3 regions of the Ectobacillus sp. JY-23 genome follow, and region 1 is predicted to be linked to each of the others. Evidence: riboswitches for the same ligand, from Rfam matches in the RefSeq annotation. Region 1 holds a riboswitch; each other region holds the start of a gene.
The links. Region 1 has a riboswitch for S-adenosylmethionine ahead of MUG87_RS03480 (LLM class flavin-dependent oxidoreductase). Riboswitches for the same ligand answer to the same signal wherever they lie in the genome.
Positions count from the first base shown of each region.

Region 2: another riboswitch for S-adenosylmethionine. It lies ahead of MUG87_RS15975 (aspartate/glutamate racemase family protein); the one in region 1 lies ahead of MUG87_RS03480 (LLM class flavin-dependent oxidoreductase).
Region 3: another riboswitch for S-adenosylmethionine. It lies ahead of MUG87_RS16275 (sugar ABC transporter substrate-binding protein); the one in region 1 lies ahead of MUG87_RS03480 (LLM class flavin-dependent oxidoreductase).

Region 1 is NZ_CP095462.1:664,611-671,969, reverse strand. Features, by position in the region: gene MUG87_RS03495 (hypothetical protein) at 1-8, opposite strand, end outside; gene MUG87_RS03490 (ATP-binding protein) at 164-1,390, shown strand; gene MUG87_RS03485 (hypothetical protein) at 1,560-2,219, shown strand; SAM riboswitch class I at 2,298-2,400, shown strand; gene MUG87_RS03480 (LLM class flavin-dependent oxidoreductase) at 2,473-3,522, shown strand; gene MUG87_RS03475 (ATP-grasp domain-containing protein) at 3,539-4,501, shown strand; gene MUG87_RS03470 (ZIP family metal transporter) at 4,613-5,338, shown strand; gene MUG87_RS03465 (ATP-binding protein) at 5,437-6,681, shown strand; gene MUG87_RS03460 (vWA domain-containing protein) at 6,845-7,359, shown strand, end outside.
Region 2 is NZ_CP095462.1:3,160,361-3,167,719, forward strand. Features, by position in the region: gene MUG87_RS15960 (hypothetical protein) at 1-385, shown strand, start outside; gene MUG87_RS15965 (beta-propeller fold lactonase family protein) at 399-2,354, shown strand; gene helD (RNA polymerase recycling motor HelD) at 2,726-5,011, shown strand; gene MUG87_RS15975 (aspartate/glutamate racemase family protein) at 5,123-5,824, opposite strand; SAM riboswitch class I at 5,907-6,011, opposite strand; gene MUG87_RS15980 (MFS transporter) at 6,171-7,359, shown strand, end outside.
Region 3 is NZ_CP095462.1:3,206,819-3,214,177, reverse strand. Features, by position in the region: gene MUG87_RS16280 (NCS2 family permease) at 229-1,530, shown strand; SAM riboswitch class I at 1,695-1,802, shown strand; gene MUG87_RS16275 (sugar ABC transporter substrate-binding protein) at 1,892-3,001, shown strand; gene MUG87_RS16270 (sugar ABC transporter ATP-binding protein) at 2,998-4,464, shown strand; gene MUG87_RS16265 (ABC transporter permease) at 4,475-5,422, shown strand; gene MUG87_RS16260 (patatin-like phospholipase family protein) at 5,584-6,435, opposite strand; gene MUG87_RS16255 (ThiF family adenylyltransferase) at 6,560-7,359, opposite strand, start outside.

The DNA of each region.
Region 1 (7,359 bases):
CGGTTCATTATAAACCTCCTTTCACCTCATGATAGAGTATGACAAAGGACAAACATTGCTTGTGTGAATATCTCGAATGTATGAGTAAAAAGAAGTATAAGCATTGCATTTATCTGTAAAAATTTATAGTATTAGAGGGATATAGATAGATAGGGGATAGATGATGCTGGCTGAGAAATTACTGTTACATATTTTAATTATTATGGCACCGATGTTTTTTTATGGGTTATTTATAGAACACCACTCATTGAAGAAATCAAAGATACTCGGCGGTATACTTCAAGGAGTAGCGGCCTGTTTATGTATGTTATTTCCATTTGTAAGCCACGGGTTTCATTGGGATTTACGATATGTCCCTATCATTGTAGCTTTTTTGTATGGAGGCCCGAAAGCAGGAACAATCGCCTTCTTAATGGTCATATGTATGCGCATTGCAATCGGTGGTCCTCTTGTTTTATATGGTATAGGTATTATTGTGTTATCTGTGTTGTTTTCTTTTATGTTCGTAAAGCGATTTTATGAACATCCATCAAACCACAGAATCATCATAGGTGTGTTAATGGGTTTTTGGTCTGCTTTCTCTGCTACCCTAACCGTGTTGTTTTACATGTGGAACACAAAATCCTGGAAAGGTGGCCTGGCTGATGATTTAGTACCTATTGCGCTCATTCAGATGCTAGGTATGACTGCTTCTGTTTTAATGCATGAACGAATTGTGGAACGAATTGTGATGCGCCAAGAGATGGAACGTGTCGAAAAAATGAATACACTCGGAGAGTTGGCGGCATCGATTGCTCACGAAGTACGAAATCCTCTTACTGTAGTGAAGGGCTTTTTACAAATGATGAAGCAAGGTGAAAATTATCAATATGTGCCGCTTGTGCTGAGTGAAGTAGAACGAGCAGAAAAGATTATTAGCGACTATCTTAATTTTGCCAAACCACAATTTCAAGAAAAAAGGCGTTTTTGTTTAGATATTGTATTAAATGAGGTTTGTATATTGCTAGAACCATTAGCTATGAACAAAGGAATTTCTTTACAAGTTAAAATTGGGGCAAATCCACTTCTTGAGACCGATGCAGATCAGTTGAAACAAGCATTATTGAATATTATTAAAAATGCCATTGAAGCTACCTCATCAGGAGGTGTAGTTGTTGCAACTGCTGCTGTAAAAAGTGGTGTTGAAATTCGAATTGTGGACACTGGGAAAGGGATGACCACCGAGCAGCTTAAAAGAATCGGAACATTGTTTTACACAACGAAAGACCAGGGAACTGGACTCGGGACATTGGTCTCTTTGCGTATTATTAACACAATGAACGGAACACTGATGTATAAAAGCCAACCAGGAGTCGGTACAGAAGCTACCATTACGTTACCTACAGTATAATCTTCACCCCCATAAAACAAGAGAATACCGGGTATACTAATGCAACAATACAAATAACAGTCTTTTAGCTGTATTGTAAGTTGATAAAGGGGCGTCTAAAATGCGATACCGGCTACTTTTATTGATATGTTTTATCATTCTTGGAGGTTGTGCGACAGGAACAGCCAATTTGAGAGTGCATAAAAATGGCAGTGCTGATGCAACAATTCAATTTGCGCTAAAACAGGAGTTAAAGCGTTATACAGCTGATTTAAATCCATTTTCGTCTATGGAAGATGTACTTCGCAATCAAGGGTTTCAGATAGAGGAGTTTAATCGTCAAAAAGAATTTGGCTTTGAAGCAAAGCGTCACTATCATTCATTGCGTGAATTACAAGGAAGTGCAGCGACAAGTATTCCTGCCAGTGTAGAGAGTCGTATGTTACATGTTTCGTATGAAGAAAAACACTCTCTATTTTTTACGACGTATCGCGTACGTGCAAGGGTTGATTTACAACCTTTGTATGATGATTTTCTATACACGTTTACTCGTAAGTTCCAAGCCGCGGATTGGACAGCGAACTATATTGGAGATGAGCTTACTAAACAGTTGTTGCTTCATGTGAGAGTCATATTACCCATTAGAGCGTCATCGTCTAATGCAACGCAGATTGCTAAAGGCGGCAAAGAACTGGAGTGGAAAATGAGCTTACGTAAGGTTAACGATTTGCGTATGGAAGTAAAAGTGCCTCGTATACGCAACTTTGCCGTAGCCGCTGGAACAGGACTATTATTTTTGATTATTCTGTTCGTTTGGTGGAAAAAACGCCGTCTGCAAAAAAAGAAATAATTGTATAAATTTTCGGAATTACATTGACTTTTATACGAGTAATCCTTACAATTGTGAATACAACTGTATATCGTTATTTTCTTATCTAGAGAGGTGGAGGGACTGGCCCTTTGAAGCCTCGGCAACGGATTTACTATAATACCGTGCCAAGTCCAGCAAGCATCTGCTTGAAAGATAGGGGAATGAAGTATTTGTATATTTCAGCCTCTTTCTGTCTTTAGAAAGAGGCTTTTCGTCTAAAAGGAGGATTGCTATGAAATATGGATTTTGGATGCCGATTTTTGGTGGGTGGCTCCGTAATGTAGATTATGAACATATGCCGCCAACCTATGCGTATGCAAAAGAAGTAGCACAAGTAGCTGAGCGCTGGGGATATGATACGACTCTTATTGCTGAATTATATCTTAATGATATTAAAGGGCCAGAGCACGACTCATTAGAAGCTTGGACGACAGCTGCAGCTTTAGCAGCTGTTACAGAGAAGATTGAAATTATGACTGCAATTCGACCAGGGTTTCATAACCCAGCTGTGGCAGCTAAAATGACTGCCAACATTGATCATATCAGCAAGGGTCGTTTTACACTGAATGTGGTTTCAGCTTGGTGGGCAGAAGAAGCGAGGCAATACGGCGGTATTTTTTCAGAGCATGATGAACGATACGAGCGTACGAATGAATTTGTAGATGTATTAAAGGGGCTATGGACAGAAGAAACCTTTACATATGAAGGTAAATATTATCATATTGAAAATGCAAAGCTTGCTCCAAAACCTGTACAAAGACCGAATCCTATTTTGTATGCGGGCGGGGAAAGTGAAAAAGGCAAGCAAAGTATTGCATCTTTTGCGGATGCGTATGTAATGCATGGAGGGACACCTGAAGAAGTTAGCATAAAGATTGCTGACATGAAGGCGCGCAGACAAGAAATTGGTAGGGAAGCATTTCATTCCTTTGGTATGGCCGCATATGTAATTTGCCGCGATACAGAAGAGGAAGCAACAGAAGAACTACAACGTATCACAGATATAAAAACTGGAAGTGCATACGCTGGATATGACGATTTTGTGAGCAAATCACAGCTTGAACAACAAGTAAAGCTATATGATTACTCAGTTTCTAATCGTGGGTTACGTCCTAACTTAATTGGAACACCTGAACAAATTGCAGAGCGTATTCTAGCTTTTGAACAAGCTGGTGTGGACTTATTATTACTACAATTTTCACCGCAACTAGAAGAGATGGAGAGATTTGCTAAGCATGTGATGCCGTTAGTTGAACGAAAAAGAAATCAGATTACAACATAGAAAGAGAGTGGAAATGATGGGGAAAATTTATGTAATTCACGAAAACAGTGAGTGGACAGTGCATTTAACAAAGCGATTGGAAGAGTTGAAACTACCTTATGAAGAATGGCATCTCAATGAAGGTTGTATTGATTTATCAACGGAGCCACCTGAAGGTATCTTTTTTAGTCGCATGAGCGCATCTGCACATACAAGGGGACATCGTTATGCACCGGAATATACAGCAGCCGTTTTGCATTGGTTAGAGGCACATGGTCGTAAAGTATATAATGGCAGCCGTGCGCTTTCTCTAGAGGTTAGTAAAGTACTGCAGTATCTTGAGCTTGAAAAGCATGGTGTACGAACACCAAAAACGGCTGTTGCGGTAGGTCGTTCGCAAATTTTAGAAGCGGCAAAGCGCTTTGATGGATGTCCTTTTATTACAAAGCATAATCGCGCTGGTAAAGGTCTTGGTGTGCAGTTGTTTCAAAGTGTGGAAGCACTGCAGAGATATGTGGAAAGTCAAGCGTTTGAAGAACCTGTTGATGGCATCACATTGGTGCAAGAATATATCCATTCGCCTGAGTCTTATATTACACGCTGTGAATTTGTAGGGGGCAAGTTCGTTTATGCCGTGCGTGTCGATACAACAGAAGGATTCCAATTGTGCCCTGCAGATGCTTGTCAAATTGGAGACTTATTCTGCCCTGTAGGAGAGGAAGTAGAAACAAAGCCAAAGTTTCAAATAATAAACGATTTTCAGGAAGATGTTATTGCAAGCTATGAAAACGTGCTTGCGGCTAACGGAATCAGCGTAGCCGGCATTGAGTTTATACGCGATGCAAACGGAATTATTTACACGTATGACATTAATACAAATACAAACTATAATTCTGATGCTGAAGCAGTGGCAGGTGTATATGGAATGCTTGAAGTTGCGAGGTTTTTACAGAGTGAACTGCAAAAGTACCATCCAAACAGTGTAACTACTCTTTCGTAATAGATATAGTGAAGAGATCTTTGTCAGATGATGAAGATCTTTTTTGTGTTTGATAGACATGTCAGCCCGGCTTGTACATATATTGTAACAGATACGATTGAGGAGGTTTATATGGATCCGATGTATACAGGCAGTATTATATCTTCGCTTTGTACAATAGCGGGGGCAGTTCCTGCTATGTTTTTACAGCATATTTCGCATCGAGGTCGTGATATATTACTGGCATATACAGCTGGGATTATGGTAGCGGCTTCTACCTATGGATTAATCCCCTCAGCTATGAAACTATCAAATATATATGTGCTGACTATTGGTGTGTTGCTTGGAACGATTGCACTGACTTTTCTGGATAGTTGTCTGCCACACATAGAGCTTGAAAGGAAAGAACATCCGTTTCAAGGCGGCCAACCCTTACTTTTAATTGCGATGGCTTTTCATAATATACCGGAAGGCCTTTCAGTAGGTGTGAGTTACGGTAGTCATGTAGCTGATTTAGGACCATTGGTTTCATTTGCGATTGGACTGCAAAATGTACCAGAAGGGTTTCTGGTCGCCCTTTATTTAGTATCGCACGGCGTAAAACCAATATATGCTTTATTGTGTACGGCTTCTACAGGAATATTGGAGCTTGCCTTTGGTATCATCGGTATTTCATTTGCCGGACAATTCTCCGCGATTGTTCCGTATGGACTGGCGTTTGCGGCAGGAGCGATGTTGTTTGTGGTGTATAAAGAATTGATTCCAGAAAGTCATGGGGATGGAAACGAACGTTCTGCCACGTTCTCCTTTATTGGCGGTCTCTTAACAATGATTGCACTAACACATTTCATCCGTTGACAAAAATAGTGAATAAAGTTCTGAATACCCCTTTTTTGAAAGGAAATTTCAATGATGTTGTCGAATACGAAAGTATGTTGAAATATGGGAGGCGAACGATGTTAGCTGAGAAGTTGCTATTGCATATTTTAATTATCTTAGCACCCATTTTGATTCACCATGCTTTTTTTGAAAAATGGCGTCTTGGCAATTCGCCATGTGTGTATGGGGTATTACATGGTGTCGCAGCGGGTTTATGTGTATATGTTTCTTACTTTAGCCACGGAATGTATTGGGATTTACGATATGTCCCGATTGCGTTGTCCATGTTATATGGTGGTCCAATTGCCGGTGGCATTGTGTGTATGGTTGTATTACTTGTTAGAGGTTCATTAGGTGGTGAGACACTTGAAGTGGCTTATGGAGGCGTACTTTTGATTGCTACAACTTCGTATTTCCTTTCATTGGTGTTTCAACGTAAAAAAGCGAGAAAGCGAGTGCGTATGATTGTAATTGGCAGCATGGGTGCAGTTTGTATAGCATTCACAATCATCGCTTTTTATGTTTTGAATAGCAGTTTGGCCAACCACCAAGTATTGTGGGATTATGCATTGTTTAATCTAATCCAAATTATTGCAATCGGTTTCGCAGCCATGTTAATTGAAGAGAATCTAGAAAGAATGCGTATAAAGGCTGAAATGCAGCGTACGGAAAAATTAAATACATTGGGTGAACTTGCTGCATCGATTGCGCATGAAGTACGAAATCCATTAACAGCAGTCAAGGGTTTTTTACAGCTGATGGAGCAAGAGAAGCAGGTGAATCCTACGTATTTGCCTATTATACTAAGTGAAGTGAATCGTGCCGAAGCAATTATTAGTGATTATCTGACTTTTGCCAAGCCTGAGATTAAAAAAGTAGAATCGTTTTCTATTGCAGATTTGCTAGAAGAAGTAGCGCAAATATTAGATCCTCTGTTACTGGGTAGAGATGTATGTTTAACAAGAGCGTTTCAGTCCAATGCCCGAATGAAAACGGACCGTGATCAACTTAAGCAAGCGCTTATTAATATTGTCAAGAATGCGATTGAAGCCAATGAGAGTGGCGGAACAGTGAGCATAGGTTTATATGTAGCTAATCATAATGCGTACATTCAAATTAAAGATACAGGTAAAGGAATGAATAGGGAACAGTTGTCTCGCATTGGTACGTTATTCTACAGTACAAAAGAAACAGGAACAGGCTTGGGAACTGTTGTTTCCATTCGAATTATTGAGATGATGAAGGGGAAAATATCATACAAAAGTGAGCCGGGTTTTGGAACCGAAGTTACGATTCGATTACCTATTATAGAAATGAAGTGAGCCTTGCACTGTTATGCAAGGCTTTTTTACTTTATATACAATAATTATATTATGTAAACAAATAAGCTTGACACAAATACAAGTCATATCAACTTTTTTTTCTCATATGATGAAGCATAGGAATTTGTCTATGCTTATCCTCGTGTAAAGGTGGCTTCAGCATATGAGAAAACACTTGATGGCCACATGTGCGCTGTTGCTTCTTATTCTGATGTGGACGCCTAACGTGGTAAAAGGAGAACAAAAGCAAAGAACGGTCGTATTGGTATACGATGACTCGGGAAGTATGCGTACTATGAACCGCTGGATGTACGCAAGTTATGCATTGCAAAGTTTTGTGGGTCTTCTTTATGAAAATGATATATTTTCTTATGTTCCTATGAGCACACCAGATAAGGAAATCGCTGTTTCGCTTACTAACAGGCAGTCTGAAATACACAGCATACGTAACTGGAGTAATTATAAAAACACCCCGTTTCAGTCTGTTGAAACAGCAATTCAAGCATTAAAACGTCAAGCAGGGAAGGGTGCTGAGGAACTGTGGTTGATTGTGCTGACTGATGGAGCCTTTAATGAATTGGAAGATCCCAATAATCCGCAGTATGAAGGGAATAAAAAGAGGATTGCAAGTACACTGCGCAACTTTAAAAGTGAAATGGATCAAAAGCAAGTCGCTAT
Region 2 (7,359 bases), 1.4 Mb from region 1:
GATGTGGGACAAAAAGCTGAAAGTTTATAAAACAGAGGGCGATAGCATGAAATACACGCCGTATACAGCAGCAAGTATATCAGCGGCATTTCGTCTCGCGCTATTGAATCTGGGAAACATGGAAAGTGACAAACAGCAATATCCATCCTTAGAAAAAGAAACCGTTATCTCTCGCTATATGGATTTTTATGATAGAGTCATAGACGGTCCTTCTTTGAAGGAAGGTATGCAGGTAAGTGAATTCTGGGATACGGGCGACTCCTATAAAAAAGGAGATAAAACGGGAAATACAGATAAAGACAACGTACCGCAAGTGCAAGCTGGACATGGCAAATATGGAATCGCACCGATTTTGGTGGATATTGAAGTGAAAAATAAAAATTAAAGAAGGGTTGAATATGAAACAGTTTTCTCTTCTCTTGTTGACGCTCCTGCTTGCAGGGGCGTTTGCAGGTTGTAGCATACAAACATCCAAAGAGCAGTATATACGCAATACCGCTATCAATAGTGACAACATTATGCTGAGCAAAGATGAAAATTATATATACACAGCCAATATGGATACGAATACGGTCACGATTGTGAATACTAAAACCAAAAAAACGGAAAAGGAAATTAAGGTGGGAAAAGAGCCGCGACAGCTCACTCTAAGTCCGGATGAAGCGTATCTCTATGTATCTTGTATGCAAAGCGACCGAGTTGATGTTATAGACCTGCATAAACGGAAGGTCGTCAAAAAATTAAAAACAGGTATTGAGCCATTTGGTCTTTTAACTAGCCAAGACGGGAAGCTTTTGTATGTTGCAAATTTTCGTTCTGGCACGTTGTCTGTGATTGATATAGAAAAAGAAAAGGAACGTAAAAGTATTAAAATTGGCGATCGGCCAAGGACACTAGCGATGACTGCAGACGGAGAAAAGCTATATGTGCCGCACTATTTAGACGGAATAATTAGTGTGGTGGACACGAAGAGAAATCAAGTCCAAAAGGAAATTAAGCTTGCCCCTTCACCAGATAAAGAAGACCGGAAAAAAAGCCAAGGAATCCCAAATACATTGGAGCAATTCGTCATCGCGCCTGACGGGAAAACAGCGTGGGTGCCCCATTTGCTGACGAATACAGACACGCCCATCCATTTTGAGGAAACGATTTTCCCATCCATTTCTATAATTGATTTAGAGAAGGATGAAGAAATTGTTGCCGAGCGGAAAGAATTGTTTGAGGAAATGAATGTGAAGGACAGCAAAAACGCTACCATCATCGTATCGAATCCGTACGATGTCGTGTTTGATGCAAAGGGAACGAAGGCTTTTGCTGTTATGTCCGGCAGTGAAGATCTCGTCGTTTTCGATTTGACGCGCGGAGGAAACGCTTCGCAGGTAGTGCGCCGTATTCCCGGAGATAATCCAAGAGGGATTGTTCTTTCAAACAAGAAAAAGGAATTATTCGTCCATAATGCGATGAGCCATAATGTGGTCGTGTTGCAAGCGCCTCAGCAGGGCTCTTACGCAAAGGTGAAGCTGACAGACATTACAATGAATTTAATTGCCAGTGACCCCCTATCCGCGCTTGTACGGAAAGGAAAACGAATTTTTTACAGTGCCAACACGGATGAATATGCAGCTCCAATTACAGGGAACAATTGGATGAGCTGCGCTTCCTGTCATAGCGACGGAGATATTAACTCTCTTACGCTTAGCACTGCAAAAGGACTGAGAAATGTGCCCAGTAACGTGTTGACCACAAAAACAGGATTGTTCATGTGGGACGGATCACGTGATGATTTCACGGATTACATTCATACGGTACAGGGAGAAATGGGAGGAATGATGAACGTTGACCCAGGTCAGCCGATGCCAGCTGATGTGCAGCATATGTATGATGCATTGCTTGCGTATTTGGATGATCCGTCCTCATTTCCGGTGCCGAAAAGTCCGTATCGAGAGAACGGCAAGCTGACGAAAACAGCAGAGCGTGGTGAAGCGTTGTTCAATGGGAAAGGGAACTGTTTGAGCTGTCATGGCGGCGAATATTTTACTGCCAGCGTGAACGCGGTAGATGAGGTAGGCAAACTGACAACAGCGAATATGCAGTTTCTATATGATATTGGTACGGCGAGTAGTACAGATCAAGATTCAAAGGGAGATGCGCGCGCTGCTTTCACCAACGCGAGAAGTCGTTCTCAATTTGATCCACCTACATTAAGAGGTGTTTGGGCAACCGCGCCATATTTACATGATGGCAGTGCTAAAAGCATTGAAGAAGCGATTGAACGACATCAATATCAAGAACGGGCCGACTTGACGCAACAGGAAATTCAGATGATTGCATCCTATGTCAAATCGCTTGAGTAAAAAGGGACGGAGTAATTCGTCTCTTTTTTCATGTATTAGCTCTAATCGGAGAATTATATAAGTACAACTAGAAAAACCGACATTCTTTTTTGGTGGGAAAGAAGAACGGGCAAGGCGTGGTTGCGGTCAGGGTCTAAGAGATACCCGTGTCAAGTAAGAACATACACATGTAGCGAGGTGTTTTGGAGCTATTATTTTCTTGCTGTTTCTATGTCGAAAAAACTATGTAGACTTATATAACCCTATAGAGATAAGCTGACTATTCTCGTATTTCTTATGAACTTCGCTTTGCAATCTCCTCTGTTTTATCATACTATTAGTAATACTGCATGGGAAATAAACCCAATGTACAAATGGAGAGGAGGATGATGATGTACGCAAAAAAGCATCCGGATTATATAGCAGAACAAGATCGATTTGTGTTTACAAAGTCGTATATTCAACTGTTACTAGAGGCAGCGCGAAACAATGAAACAGAATATCGGGAACATATCCGGCAAGCCATTATGAACTTAAATTCTGACGATAGCTCTTTAGGTTATATTAGTCTTCTGACAAATGCCAAGTTTTTAGAGATGACAGAGCGTGAACATCGCCATTTAGAACGTGTTCAGCATAGGCCTTACTTTGCTAGAATTGATTTTCAAAATACGTCACAAAGCGCACCAGAGACACTATATATCGGGAAAATATCTTTGTTTGACCGTGAATCGCAAGAAGATATTATTGTAGATTGGCGATCACCGATTGCCAATGTGTACTATGATGGTAGACTAGGTCGAGTCTCTTATGAGGTAGAAGACGGAATGATAGAGGGAGATTTATCCTTAAAGAGGCAATATATCATTGAGGACGGGGCACTGCAGGAAATACGTGATATTGATATTACAACAAAGGACGAACTTCTGCAGCAATCTCTCGGCGGCAATGCTGAAAGCAGATTGACGGAAATTGTATCAACCATTCAAGAGGAGCAAAATCGGATTATTCGTGCTGACCTATATCATCCTCTTATCGTACAAGGTGTGGCGGGGAGCGGAAAAACAACGATTGCACTGCATCGCATCGCTTACTATATCTACAAGCACGCGCAATATTTTGCCCCCGAATCTATGATGATTTTAGCACCAAGTAAATTATTTTTAACCTATATTTCAGATGTATTGCCTGAACTCGGGGTAGATCAAGTGCAACAAACTACTTTTTTAGATTTTGTAACAGAGTGTATTAATGTAAAGCTGATATTTGCACGTATGGATGAGGCTCTTGTTGATTTATTACAGGAGGAAGACGCGCAAGTAAAGCGGGAAAAAGAACGCTTGTTGTCTTTTAAAGGCTCGTTACCGTTTGCCAAAATGATAAGCAGATATATGCAAGATATTGAAAGAAGCCTTCTGCCGCAGGAGGATTTTTGTATTGGTACGCTCACGGTTTACAAACACGAAAGACTTAGAAGGCTGTTTTTATATGAATATAAATATTTACCGGTATATAAACGAATCGACAAACTGAAGCGTGTATTGCAAAATCATGTGAAAGCCAAGAAAAAGGAAATGGAAGCGCGTATTATTGAACATTATGATAGTAAAATTGAAAGAGCACTCCTTATAAGAGACGCGACAAGGCGTAAGGAAACTGTCATTCGTCTGATGGACAAAAAGGAAGCGCTGCTGAAAGAGTTTCAGAAGGAATGTCGTACAGCGGTGGCAAGCTATATAAAAAAGTTTCCGAAAAAAGATGTGTTTTCTTATTATAAGGAGCTCCTTCAAAGTGCAGAGAACATGCGAAAGTATGGGCCCGAAGGATTGAGCGAAACAATTATAGCAAATATGACAGCTTCTTTGCGAAAGCGCAAGTTTCATTATGAAGTAGGTGATGCAGCTGCGCTATTATATTTACAACACCATCTGTACGGTGTGAAAAAGAATATAAAAATAAAAAGCATTATTATTGATGAGGCACAGGATTACACCTTATTTGAAATGTTTGTGCTTAAAAAAGTGTGTGGTACAGAGTTGTTTACGATACTGGGCGATTTATCGCAAGGCATTCATGGATACCGAGGAATTAAAGATTGGGATTTGCTAATCAAGCGTATCTTCCCCAAAGCTAATTATTTAACATTGCAAAGCAGTTACCGGACAACAATCGAAATTATGAACGTCGCAAATGCGGTTTTGACCGGTCACAGTGATGTACGTGTCCCGATTGCTATTCCGGTAGTACGACATGGAAATCGTCCTGTTTTTCAAAAATACGAAGGGGCAGCCGCTTTGCAGGAGGCTGTGGAATGTTTTGTAAAAGAAGGCAAGCAACATGGATTTAAATCGTTTGCCTTGCTTGGAAGAACAAAAGAAGAATGCAAAGAACTGTACCTTTTGCTACAGGAAAAGCTACCGTGTGCATTAATGACAGAGCAGCAAGAACTACGACATAATATGCTCTCCATTCTCCCTGTACACGTTGCAAAAGGGTTGGAATTTGATTGTGTAGGGATTGTTTCTTATAAAGAACGTTTTACAAAAGATGAATTGGACGTCAAGTTGATGTATGTAGCGATGACAAGACCTTTGCATCAGTTAACTGTATTTGCACAGCAAGAAGAGGATGTATTGTTGAATAGCATTGAACGTTCCTTACTAGATTGGCAAAGCTAGAGTGATCCAAATGTCATAAAACGCATATACCCGTCTCCATTATATAAGATTATTTTTATATTAACCTTATATACAGAAGAAAGGTATATAAATTTTTAAAGAAACATCTCCTTATAGAGGAGATGTTTCTTTTTGTAGCGCAAACGAAATGGCTTGTTTGGCATGCAAGTACGCTGTATCAAACAATTGTACTGACACGTCTTCTTGCGTAATTAAAAGAGGAATTTCAGTGCAGGCCAATAAAATGCCCTCCGCACCTTGTACAATTAAGTTTTGAATGATATTTTGAAAGCCGGCTTTTGTTTTAGGAGATAAAATTCCTTGACTGAGTTCATTCATGATAATGTTGTGCATCCAGGTGCATTCTTCTGAACTTGGACAAAGCGCTTGTAAACCATGAGATTCTAATCTTTCAACATAAAAATCTTTTTTGAGTGTGTGTTTTGTTCCGAGTACGCCAATTTTGTTTATAGATTGCATACGGATTGCTTCGGCGCTAGTATCACCAATATGAAGAAGTGGAATGGATATAGCTTCAGCGACTTCGTTTGCAAAAATATGGACGGTATTTGAACAAAGCAGCAAACAGTCAGCCCCCATCTCTTCCACTTGCTGTGCTGTTTCAATGAGTGCAGTTGTGAGCGACTCATCATCACCGCGTTCTAACCAATGAGTCACTTCAGTAAAATCCATCCCTTGAATTACTAGGGGAGCGCAATGAGAGCATGCTTTTTGGGCAAATTCGTTTAAATACATACTGTACAGTGATGTCGACTCCCAGCTTAATCCACCAATCATGCCAATTGTTTTCATACAAATCCTCCTTAGAATAAAATGTGACAGAGGACATAAAAAAGACCTCTTGTCATAAGAGGTCTTTTTTATTGAGTTCGACCTCTTATCTCTCAGAGCTTTTGCTCTGCAGGAATTAGCACCTTCCTGAATTTCAGGGGTTGCTGAGGCATCGTCGGGCCAGTCCCTCCGCCTCTCATGATAAGAATGAGTAAATTATGCAATTGTTCATATTATCTCAGTATTTTTAGAAAAATACAACTAATATAAAATATTTTATGATCGATGTGTACTTAATTTCCAATATATGTTATGTTTTATTTATGATTGATTAATCAATCATAAATAAAACATAAGGAGGAACAGCATGCTGTTTCAAAATAAAATATTTCGTTATTTATTCCTAAGCTATGGTGTTTCGTTACTTGGAAGCAGTTTTTCGACCATCGCTATTAACTTTTGGGTGTTAGAAACGACAGGAAGCGCTAGAATCATGTTTGTATTTTTCATGGTTGTTTTAGCTATTAATGTATTATTCGGGGGAGTGGCAGGAACCTTTGCTGATCGCTATGACCGCCGTACCATCATGTGGGTGTGTGATTTACTGAATGCAGCTATCATTTTCGTTGTAGCAGCTTGTATGTATACATCCTTTACATCCATTCCATTTCTCATCGTTTTATTTGGACTGCAAGTCTTTATCGGACTATTCCATGGTCCTGCATTTCAAGCCTCATTAAGCAACATAGTAGAAAAAGAGAATATGTCAAAAGCGACAGGTGCTATTACAATTATGGATAATATTTCTCGTATTAGTGGATTGGCTCTTGGCGGGTTATTTATTGGATTGTTTGGAAGTTTTACTGCCTTTTTAGTAAATACATGTACCTATATATTATCGGCAGGATTCGTTTTGATGGCAGGGGTCATTCCACAATCTCATCTTGCAGTAGAACATGATGGCAAGCTTCAAGAGAAAAAGTCTTTTTTTAAGGATTTTAAGGAAGGTTTACAATTGCTTGTAAAAGAACCTTTCATTCGTTCCGTACTTATTCTTTTTCCGATTTTAGGATCATCATTTACAATGGCGTTAATGATGATTCAAGTAACAGCTGTTCAAACATGGAAGGCGAAGGGATGGGAGTTTGGCTTGATAGAAGCTTGTATTCCATTCGGTTATATTCTGGGGTCACTCGTTATTATGAAATTAGATACACGAATCCAGCGAAAAGGATATTGGATCTTTGGCGGTTTTTTATTAATTGGGCCCATTTACTATTGCATTTCGGAAATCGAATATATCTCTTACGTATACCCGTTTATTATTTTACTTGGCTTTATGTTTGCTGTCTCAACTCTGCTTGTTAACATTGCTTTGCGTGTGCAAACCGCACCTGCTATTCAAGGTAGAGTATTTGGTTTTTTAGGGATGTTACACAGTGTATTTGGAACAATTGCAGTGGGAGTTGGAACATTTTTTGCTGACATTGCAGGACCGCAAACAGTTTTGGCAGTTACTAGTCTTGCTTTGATGATATTGGCTCTCGTATTGACAG
Region 3 (7,359 bases), 1.4 Mb from region 1:
ACATAAGGAGTCAAAATATAAAAGGATTGTACATAATAGGTAAAGAAGACGTTATACACAAACAAAAAGAAGCTATGCTACCGCTAAAATCCATTAATTTCTTAACGATACCTATATAAACAATAAAAAACATTCGATTTTCCAAAAAAACTCTTGCCAAATCAAACATTACCGAATAATATATATAACTGTTGTGATTATTATTCGTAAAAAAGGAAGGTTACAAGTATGTTTAATTTATCAGAGCATAAATCATCTGTAAAAACAGAAATTATTGCAGGTCTTACAACCTTTTTAACAATGGCATATATCATTATCGTAAACCCCGTTATTTTAGCGGATGCGGGTGTGCCGTTTCAGCAAGGTTTTACAGCGACAGTAATTGCAGCAGTTGTCGGTACACTATGTATGGCTTTTTTTGCTAATATGCCAATTGCAATTGCACCGGGTATGGGATTAAATGCCTACTTTGCTTATTCTGTTGTAAAAGCGCATGAAGAGGTAACATTTGCAATTGCATTTTCTGCAGTATTCGTCACTGGTATGATTTTTCTTGTATTGTCTTTAACAAAATTTCGTACAAAACTAATGGAAGCTATTCCTGAAAATTTAAAGCATGCAATTACAGCTGGTATTGGCTTGTTCATAGCTTTTATTGGTCTTCGTTTAACTGGTATTATTACAAAGCATCCTTCCAATCTGGTTGGCCTTGGAGACTTACACTCCGCTCCTGTTATTTTGGCATTGGTGGGTCTTGCAGTAACTATTATGTTAATGTCCCTTAACGTTCGAGGCGCGTTGTTTATCGGAATGCTAATTACAGGTATTATCGCGTACTTCACAAAGCAATTATCCTTTACAAAAGGCGTAATGTCACTGCCACAATTACCAGAGGGTATTATTGTTGCAAATCCAATCACAGCCATTTCTGATGTAATTCAATATGGGCTATACGGCGTTGTGTTTTCATTCTTACTTGTTACATTGTTTGATACAACTGGTACGCTTCTTGGTGTAGCACAGCAAGCTGGTCTTGTAAAGAATGGTAAGTTGCCGAACGGCGGACGTGCCATGATTTCCGACTCTATTTCAACAACTGTTGGTGCTATGTTCGGTACAAGCCCAACAACTGCATATATTGAGTCCTCTGCTGGCGTTGCTGCAGGTGGACGTACAGGTTTGACTGCACTTGTTGTTGCCGCTCTTTTTGCAGTAGCCGCTTTATTCAGTCCGCTAGTTGGTGCTGTATCTGGCGTTGCAGCGATTACATCACCATCACTCATTATCGTGGGCTGCTTAATGATGGGCGCTGTTCGTCATATTGAGTGGAATGAATTTGATGAAGCATTCCCGGCGTTCTTAGTTATTCTTAGCATGCCGCTGACATCTAGCATCGCAACAGGTATCGCTCTTGGTTTTATCTCTTATCCACTTATGAAGGTTGTAAAAGGAAAATTCCGTGCAGTACATCCGCTAGTGTATATGTTCGCTGTATTGTTCTTGTATCAACTGGTGTTTTTACCTCACTAATTGAAAGGCCGCACATTGCGGCCTTTTTACTATTTCTTTTATCCAATAGCTATATAAAATCCGAATTTTTCTGGGCTACATGTAACCGTAATGAACTATATCCTAAAAAACTATTGACAGATAAAAAGAAAAGACAGATAATTTAAAACAGTTTCATATCAAATTTCTTATCAAGAGCAGGTGGAGGGACAAGCCCTACGAAGCCCGGCAACCGACCCATTTATGGGCACGGTGCTAATTCTTGCAGCGCATAACGTGCTGAGGGATAAGAGCTGAAAGCAATCAGCGACGCCGCCTTTTCTTGTGTAAAGGCGGCTTTTTGCGTCTGCACCGTTCTTGATAAATCAGGAGGAAAACAAAAATGAAAAAATGGACAAAAGCAGTCTTACTTACATCCGTATTGGCACTTGGAGCGTGCACAAACGAGCAGAATGCCGCAACAGTGCAAAAACAAACTGCTACCAAACAAGAGCAGAAAGAGACAGTACCTACCAATACAGAGATTCCTGTCAAAGTACAAAAGCCGTTAAAAATTGCTTTAATTATGCAAATGTCAATTGGTACTTTTTCATCACAATATATCGAAGGAGTCAAAAAACAAGTAGAAGCATTCGGTGGTACCGTACAGGTATATAACTCGGATAATGACTTAGCCAAAATGGCTGCAAACTTAGATACAGCGATCAATGCTAAGGTAGACGGTATCTTGATTGATCATGGTCGCTCGGAGGCCTTGAAAAACGGTGTGGAAAAAGCTTTGGCTGCAAACATTCCTGTTGTTGCATTTGATAACGATTTGCGCTTACCAGGTGTTACTGTCATTGACCAAGATGACTACAGCTTAGCATGGAAATCGCTAAAAACATTAGCCGAAGACTTGAACGGGACTGGTGAAATCGCAGTACTTTGGGTAGGCGGTTTTGCTCCAATGGAAAGACGCAGCACAATGATTGATGCATTTTATAAACGTTATCCGAACATCAAAGAAGTTGCACGGTTTGGAACAGCTTCTAACAATACAGCTTTAGACACACAGACACAAGTAGAAGCACTGCTGAAAAAATATCCAAAAAAAGGCGATCTTGATGCTATCTTTGCCACGTGGGACGAATTCGCCAAAGGTGCCGTTAAAGCTCTGGAGCAGGCTGGCCGAACCGATATTAAGGTGTATGGAATTGACTTAAGCAATGAAGACTTGCAGCTTATCCAAAAAGAGAATTCTCCTTGGACAGCTACAGCAGCAACTGATCCAGCCGAAGTGGGTAAAATTCAAGCTCGCTTTCTATATCAAAAGGCTGCTGGAGAAGACACACCTGAAGTATATAGTTTAGAGCCATACCTAGTGAAGAAAAATCAGCTACCTGCTGAGGGTGTGACAATGGATGGCCTAGAAAAACATATTCCGGGCTGGGGCGCTTCTCAAGCAGCTTATTCTCCTTGGATGAGCAAGCTGGAAAAGGAGAAGCAATAATGAGTTTAGCATTACGGCACATTACTCACAGTTATACAAACGTGCCTGTCGTTACAGATATTACGTTTACGATTGAACGTGGAACCATTCATACTCTGCTTGGTATGAACGGCGCTGGGAAAAGCACGATTTTACGGATGCTAGCGGGCGATTTCTCGCCCCTTTCCGGTGCTATCCATTTGGATAATAAAGAAGTTTCCTTCCAATCACCCAGACAGGCGCATGAAAAAGGTATTGCATTTGTAGCACAGGAAGTAGACTATGCTCTTATGTCAGAGCTATCTGTACTGGAAAACGTACTACTGAATCAAATTGTGCGCGAAAAGCGAATTTATTTTTCAAAAAAAGCAAAGGAACAAGAAGCAGCGCGCTTACTAAAACGGGTGGGACTGAATCTGAATGTCAAACAACCCATCTCACAATGTTCACTTTATGAAAAGCAGCTCATTTTAATTGCCAGGGCACTATCTGATGATGTCCAATTTTTATTGTTGGATGAACCTACCTCAGCTCTCGGTCCAAAAGAAGCACAACATTTATTAGAGCTAATTCATTCATTGAAGAAACAGGGTGTTGGTATTCTTCTTGTATCGCATCGTTTATCCGAAATTAGACAGCTAGCAGATAAAATGACACTCCTGCGTAATGGGCAGGTAGTTTGTACTGCTTCTCCTGCTACTATGACAGATAAAGATATTGTTACCGCAATAGCTGGTGAGGTAAAACCCGCGAAACGCTTGGAAAAGGATTTAACAACAGCGGAGAATCTATTCGAGCATCATGCACTTCACGTCAAAAAAGGAGAGGTCGTAGTCATCTATGGACTTTTGGGCAGCGGTAAATCTGATGTAGCTGAAACATTATTTGGTGCCCGTGAGCCCGTTCAGGTTACTATCAATGGAACGAAGCAACGCTTCCGTAACCCCTCTGATGCTATTCGTGCAGGTATAGCACTTGTACCAGAAGAACGACGCAAACAAGGTTTATTCGTAAGTGAAAGTATCAGCAATCATTTGTCACTTCATCGTAAAGGACGTTTGCATGTAAAATCTGAAGAAGAACACGCCCTAAAGATAAGTGAACAATTCAATATTCAACCAAGAAACGTACATTTTCAAGTTGGCCGTTTAAGCGGAGGGAATCAACAAAAAGTTTCTATCGCAAAATGGGCTGGTTTCCACTCTAAGGTTTTCATTTTAGATGAACCTACAAAAGGCATTGATATGGCAGCAAAACAAGATGTATTCCGCTTTATTTCAGATGCTACGCAAAAAGGCGCTGGTGTTTTATATTTCACTGCAGAACAAGATGAAGCACTGCAAATTGCTGATCGCATTCTTATCATGTGTAAAGGTGAAATCATTACCGAAGTATTGCCGCGAGAGACCGATGCAGCAGAACTGCTACGGTTAGCAGAAGGAGGAGAAATCATTGACAGTATCCATTCAAACCAAACTGTCTAAAGAACCTATTATGAAACAAGGTCTTTATAAATTTGGAACAATCGGCATAATTCTTGCTGTTACAGCCTTTTTTGCTTTTATGAATGAATCGTTTTTGACTTATCAGAATGTGAGTGATATTTTGCGTTCTATCTCTATTGTCACACTGTTAGCAATTGGTGTTACATTTACCCTTGTGGTAGATGGCTTTGATCTGTCTGTTGGTGCGACTGCCAGCTTGGCTACTGTCACAAGTGCAGCAGCTCTTGTGCTGTACCGACAGGAGCTGCTGGTAGCACTCCTCATCCCATTGCTATGCGGGCTTCTCGTTGGGCTGCTCAACGCCTTTCTTGTTGTACGCATTAAACTACCTGATTTACTAGCAACACTCAGCGTGATGTACATCATCAACGGATTACAATTAACACTCACAAAAGGATCTTCTATATATGAAGGCATGACAGGCGCCACTGGACGCTTTATTCCTTCCTTTCTCTTTATTGGTCAAGGTTCTGTTCTCGGTATTCCTGTACCGGTTGTTATCATGTTACTTGCAGCTGTGATTACTTATATATTTTTAGAGAAAACAACGTATGGACGCATGTTTTACATGACAGGAAGCAATCGAGAAGCTGCACGGTTAGCTGGGATTCCAACAAATCGCTATCGTTTTTATGCATATGGCATCAGTGGTTTATTTGCATCTATCGGTGGGATTGTACTTACAAGTCGAATTGGAACGGGGCAAGTATCGGCTGGTGGACCATTGCTTATGGATGCAGTAGCAGCTGCATATATTGGCTACGCCATATTTGGAGCCAAAAAGCCAAATATAATTGGGACATTACTTGGATCAGTTTTAATCGGTATTATTTTAAACGGCTTGACCATGATGAATGTACCCTACTATGCACAAGATATTATTAAAGGAAGCATTTTAGTCGCTGCCTTAGCGTTTTCTTTCGCAAGCAAAAAATAAAGAGTCTGGGACAAAAGGTTTTAGCCAAAGAAAAATCCGAACTATTAGTCGGAATTCTCTACACAGAATTCGATTTAGTTCGGATTTTTCCTTTATGAGTGTTCGTTATTCTCTATTCTTTCGACTTTAGAGTTACATGATGCAGTGATGTCCCGGCCTCTTTATTTTTCAAGAAAAGCTAGTAAATCTTCATATAAGCGATCCGCATCTTTATAGCCTTGGTCATACAGTGCAGCTAGTTTTTTTGCATCTTTCTCCATTCTATCAACCTGTAGCGGTTCTGTTGGACGAATGATAAAGATATTTCCCTTCTTTTCTTCTTCTTGAATATATGCGAGTGTTTCGTTGTAAACTTGATAGCGTTCAAGCATTGCGCGAACAAGCTCTGGATAGCGCTTGTACGAACGCTTTGCAATCCAGCCAAACTTAGATTTCTGCTTTTGATAGCCATCATTTCTTGTTAGCACTAGAACAATCTTTTTGTTACCGTCTGCCTGCGCTTTACGAACAGGGATTGGATCAGCAATACCGCCATCAAGAAGCTTTTGCCCACGCAATTCTACAATCGGTGCGATAAAAGGTAATGAACTCGATGCGCGTAGCATCAGCATAATTTCCTCTTCTGTTCCATCCTTTTCGAAATATGCGGGTTTTCCCGTCATGACGTCTGTTGTTCCAATCACGAAACGTTCAATACCTGTGCGGTACGCTTCAAAATCGAACGGCACATGCTTGGTCGGAATCTCATTAAAGATGAAATCCATATCAAATAATTGTCCTTTGCGAAAGAGGTTTTTATAAGATAAATATTGCGGGTGTCCGATATAGCCGATATTTACACGGCGATTGCGCTCTTTTTGCCTTGCCAAATAGGAAGCAGCATTACAAGCACCTGCAGAAACACCAATTACATACGGAAAATAGATATTTTTATCCATAAAAAACTCGAGTACACCGGCTGTATATACACCGCGCATACCGCCGCCTTCTAATACCAATCCCGTCTGTTCCATAAACTCAACTCCTTCACCATATGAACTAATGAAAAAACGACTGCGCCTTGTCTTTGGCGCAATCGTAACGGCTCTACGAATAGTATAACAACCCTTTAACTGGAAAGGAAAGTAATTTGTCCGATTAACTGAAATATCTATGGTACATGCTCTTCGCTTCAGCAATGTTCTTTGTTCCATGTATAAATACGCGCCCATCGCGAAAGGCAGTGCACTTTTTTTCTTCTGCCGTGAAAGAAAGCAAATACTCATTTATAATTAACCCTTCAACACGATAAGCGAGAAGTTGTTTATACTGCTCTAGCGGCAACTCTTGATGTAAGCGGATCTGGACACTATCTCTTCCGCACAGCACAGCTGTTTGTGACAACGTTTCATGCAAATACGGATAATGTGCCTCTGCTCCGCAAGACGGACAATTTTTATTTTGCAAAGTGCTCACATTAATTGCACTATACTCGTTTGTCCATACATCGAAGGCTATCAGTGTATGACGCACTTCATGATTTGTTAATAGTTTCAAAGCTTCCGCAACCTGATAAGAAACCGTCATGGATACCGCTGGTGAAATCACGCCTATGGTATCACATGTCCCCATTCCAAGAGGCACTGTTTCTAGTAAGCAAGTTAAACAAGGAGTCTCCCCTGGCAAAAATGTATATGTAATACCTTGACTGCCGATACAAGCACCGTAAACCCAAGGTATCCGATGCTTTTGAGCGGCATCATTGATAATAAAACGTGTCTCAAAATTATCCGTAGCATCTAATATAACATCTACCTTATATAGCAATCGCTCTAGTACCGATGGTGTAACATCTTCTACATATGCTTCAATACGAATGTCTCCATTAATTTTCTCCAACCTGTTCTTGGCTGCAATCGCTTTTGGTATGTGTTTTTTCACATCTTCCTCATCGTACA